One region of the Sporosarcina sp. Y838 genome, then DNA from elsewhere that is predicted to be linked to it. Evidence: riboswitches for the same ligand, from Rfam matches in the RefSeq annotation. Region 1 holds a riboswitch; the other holds the start of a gene.
The links. Region 1 has a riboswitch for preQ1 ahead of queC (7-cyano-7-deazaguanine synthase QueC). Riboswitches for the same ligand answer to the same signal wherever they lie in the genome.
Positions count from the first base shown of each region.

Region 1 (2,206 bases):
TTCGCAATATCTGTTTCCTCACCGAATTCAGTATCGTAACTGAGATTATTAACGCCTCGACGATTGATTTCTTTATCTGCGACTGTTTCTTCGATTGGATTAAATAAGATACCCAAGCAAGCCAATCCACTTAACCCTACCAGACCGTAAACCACCCGTGATAAAAACGCCTCTTGTCCACCAAATAGTGATGCTACCAAATCAAACTTAAAGAATCCAATTAAGCCCCAGTTGATTGCTCCAATTATTACCAAAGCCAAGGCGATTCGTTGTATCGTTCTCATGATTTTAACACCTCCCTTATTTAATAAGCAGTTTCGAACAATTATTGAATCCGCAATACCGTTTCGAGTTTTAAAGGGATTACATCATTACGAATGGGCACCATAAAAACACTCTTCTCGGTAATTGTTAAGATTCGTTATTATCTTCTGCTAAAAAAGCGTTTTAATACATAAATCATAAAAATTTGTGGAGTTAATCGGCACTAATCCTATATATTTTATGCTTCCCGTTTTTGATCCTTGGTGATGTCAATTTTCTTTATACAAATGAATGTACCAACAAATCACATTTTATATATTAAAAATGATTAGGATTAAATCGGTATATAAATACTGAATAAATATATCATTTTATTTAAAGTGGAAACTACTACTAGTAGCTTCTACTCCTATGCTATTATTAACATTGTTCGAAAAAGAGGTTCGAAAACTCCCTCTCAAAAAAACTAAGGAGATGTTTACTATGAAAAATGAAAAAGCAGTCGTTGTATTCAGTGGCGGCCAAGACAGTACGACATGTCTAATTTGGGCATTGAAAAATTTCGCTGAAGTTGCGACGGTCACGTTTGATTATGGTCAGCGCCATTCAGCGGAAATTGAATGTGCAAGAAAAATTGCGGATGAGCTCGGTGTGTCGTTTAAACTGCTCGATATGAGCCTTATTAATCAACTATCTGCTAATGCTTTGACACGTGATGAAATCGAAGTAAAAGAAGTAGATGGTGAATTACCTTCTACCTTTGTTCCAGGAAGGAATCATCTATTTCTGTCGTTTGCGGCTGTCTATGCGGATGCGATTGGAGCCCGGCACTTAATAACGGGTGTGAGTGAAACTGATTTTAGCGGATATCCAGATTGCCGTGACAATTTTATTAAGTCATTGAATGTCACGTTGAATTTAGCAATGGATGGGCGCTTTGTTATCCATACGCCTTTAATGTGGCTGGATAAGGCCGAGGTCTGGGCAATGGCTGATGAATTAGATGCACTTGATTTTGTACAGCACAAAACACTTACATGCTACAACGGGATTCCAAGTTCAGGCTGCGGGGAATGTCCAGCTTGTGTGTTACGAAATGATGGACTAACTGCTTACATTACTAAAAAGTCTGAAGGTGTTTCCGAATGATGCAGCAATTTTACCCACAAGTTCAGCACTCGTTTCGTTTTGAACTTAACAAAGACATGCATTTTTCGGCGGCGCATTACATTCCGAGTGAAAATGCTGGAAAGTGCCAAGTGATGCATGGGCATACGTACTATTTGAACATAACAATCGGAGGAAATGAATTGGATTCAATTGGTTTTCTGATTGATTTCAAGGAACTCAAAACCCTCATTCATGATAAATATGATCATTCCGTATTGAATGATCATCCTGAATTTAAGGCTAACTTCCCTACAACTGAGAAATTAGCCGAACAGATTTATAATTCAATTCAGGAAGTTCTACAGACGAGGAGCAATAAAGCAGTCTGTCTTCAGGTCATTGTCCGTGAAACGCCAACAAGCTACGTCATCTACCGGCCTAAACTGGAGGAGAACGTATGAAGATTCCTGTGATGGAGGTGTTCGGACCAACTATTCAAGGTGAAGGAATGGTAATGGGATTGAAAACGATGTTCGTTCGGACATCAGGGTGTGATTATTCATGCTCGTGGTGTGATTCCAGTTTCACGTGGGATGGTTCAGGAAAGAGCGTTTCGAAACAACCTATTGAAATTATAGATGAACTTAAAGCAATTGGCGGGCAGTCATTTTCACATGTAACAATTTCAGGTGGGAATCCTGCGCTTCATAAAGGTATCGGGGAACTTGTTGATTTATGCCATGAACAAGGCTGGAAAGTTGCGGTTGAAACGCAGGCTTCTTTTTGGCAGGATTGGTTGTTGGAAATCGATGATATTACCCTTTCTCCAAAA
Region 1 is NZ_JBXCJD010000006.1:67,757-69,962, forward strand. It holds gene AC1TO4_RS10150 (DUF378 domain-containing protein) at 1-284, opposite strand, end outside; PreQ1 riboswitch class I at 697-740, shown strand; gene queC (7-cyano-7-deazaguanine synthase QueC) at 748-1,413, shown strand; gene queD (6-carboxytetrahydropterin synthase QueD) at 1,410-1,835, shown strand; gene queE (7-carboxy-7-deazaguanine synthase QueE) at 1,832-2,206, shown strand, end outside.

Region 2 (2,206 bases), on a different contig from region 1:
CGTGTCTTTTCCAAGCCGTATTTTACCGAATGGACTAACGATGAAAAAGAAACTGAGCGCTAACATGAATGACATGAGCAGCATATAGTACCAACCGAATGACGACGCAACAAAGTTTCTGGCATTCGTTGTGACGGCTTCAAAACTTTCGGGTGCGAATGCACCATATCCAACGGTCAATATGATAAGACCAATTGTGATATAAAAAACGTTTGATATTTTCTTCATACTTCCCCCTCGTGTTACTGGTAATGTAGAAACAGTTTTTAACTATACTAGCAAAATGTAATGAAAGCAACTGTGCGGTTAAATAAGTATTCCCGTTAATAAGCCTTTCCATTCGTGTTCAGGGACAATGCGGAGTACTCTATTTAAATGAAAACAGCTGAAAATCCATAGATTTTCAGCCGGTTTCTCAATCTTCATCTTTAATGTCGCGATCGGGTGGAATGGGTTCGTTACGCCATTCGTCAATTTGGTGTTTTAATGTTTCGAGTTGTTCTAAATAAAGACCAAACTGATCTTTGTTCACTAGAAATTGTTCGCCGTCATGGACAGAACGAATCCGTCCTTCTCTTACATACTTCTGAATTTGTTCGACGGGCATGCTAAGATATTCTGCAGTTTCTTGAATGGAGATATACATCTAAGCCCTCCTTGGAAAATTCAGTTGAAGACAAAGTGGCGGGTGCTGTTTCGGTTAAATCAATTTCTTGAAGTTTAGCCGTTTATTCAAAGCCATCATAATCGGAATTCCAATTGCCATGACAACAAATTCACCGATTGCAACTGTTAACCATGTAAGTAGGAAAGGGAGCTCTAATGCTAGGTTTAACTCGAAAGCAATGATGAACATGGTAAAGGTGAAAACTAGTGTGTTGAAGACCATTCGCTTGAAAACTCCAGATATGAATTTAGCGGAAAATATCGTGATTGAAAGAGCTATAATTGATTGACTCACGCCGAAAAATAGATCATACATGCCAAGTGGAGAAAACAAGTTTGTGACGAATACTCCGAGCACAATACCAAAGAAGAACTTCTTATTAAACACTATAAGATGGTTGAACAGCTCGGAGATACGAAATTGGATTGCTGAATAAGCCAGTGGTGCTATTAATAGAGATACGGCTACATATAAAGCGGCAATGATCCCGCTTATGGCCATTGTTTTTATTTTCATTACTTATTTCCTCCTAGTTTTTTAGCGTGGGATGGTTACGAACCACGTGTGAACAATTAGTGATTATAGTACATAGTTACTAGTCGTGTCAAGTGAACTTGAAATGTTGGAACTCTCGAATTATATGGTATCTTCTATATATAAAGGGAAAAGGAGCAGTGGAATCATGTCGCAGCGAATTGCCTACACAGTCGTGTTGTTAGGTGCAATACTATGGGGAACAACGGGCACTGCACAAACGTTCCTCCCGCAAACCATCCATCCATTGACAGTTGGTGCATCACGGCTTGCGGTGGGTGGTTTTTCATTGCTGATTCTATTACTAATCATGCGTAAAATTGATTTCCGGAATTGGCCGTGGAAAGCTACGATTTACGCGGCTATTTCAATGGCCATTTTCCAGTATCTATTCTTTTCTTCTGTTAGATTAACCGGTGTCGCGATAGGGACGGTCGTTACCATCGGCAGTTCGCCTGTTTTTTCTGGAATCATCGAATGGTTCTTGTTAAAACGCCGTCCGACATTTATTTGGATTACAGCTACCGCTCTTGCGATTGCAGGGTGTGCACTGCTATTTTTAAATAAAGACGGTATCGTTGTTAATCCGGTAGGTGTTTCGATGTCGCTTGGTGCAGGGCTATTGTTTGCCTTTTACGCACTTGTAAATAAAGAAGTACTTGAAAAAGTGGATGCTGTACCTGCAGTTGCAGTCATCTTTTCCATTAGTGCAATGATGCTGATGCCATTTTTGCTTTTATTCGAAACGGAAAGTCTGATTTCCGCTCGGGGAATATCTGTGGTACTGTATCTTGGAATAATTACGACAAGTGTAGCGTACATCCTATTTTCAACCGGATTAAAAAGAATTCCATCGTCATCTGCCGTTACCCTATCACTTGCTGAACCGCTTACTGCAGCTGTTTTGAGTGTTATTGTGGTTGGTGAGCATCTCGACGTAACGTCTTGGACGGGCATTGCTATGTTGCTAGGCGGAATCCTCGTATTGACGCTCAGTGGTAGAAA
Region 2 is NZ_JBXCJD010000015.1:33,556-35,761, forward strand. It holds gene AC1TO4_RS15250 (BCCT family transporter) at 1-228, opposite strand, end outside; gene AC1TO4_RS15255 (excisionase family DNA-binding protein) at 416-646, opposite strand; gene AC1TO4_RS15260 (QueT transporter family protein) at 701-1,183, opposite strand; PreQ1 riboswitch class I at 1,191-1,235, opposite strand; gene AC1TO4_RS15265 (DMT family transporter) at 1,350-2,206, shown strand, end outside.
Region 2: it holds a riboswitch for preQ1, as region 1 does, so the genes downstream of both, AC1TO4_RS15260 (QueT transporter family protein) here and queC (7-cyano-7-deazaguanine synthase QueC) in region 1, are expected to answer to the same signal.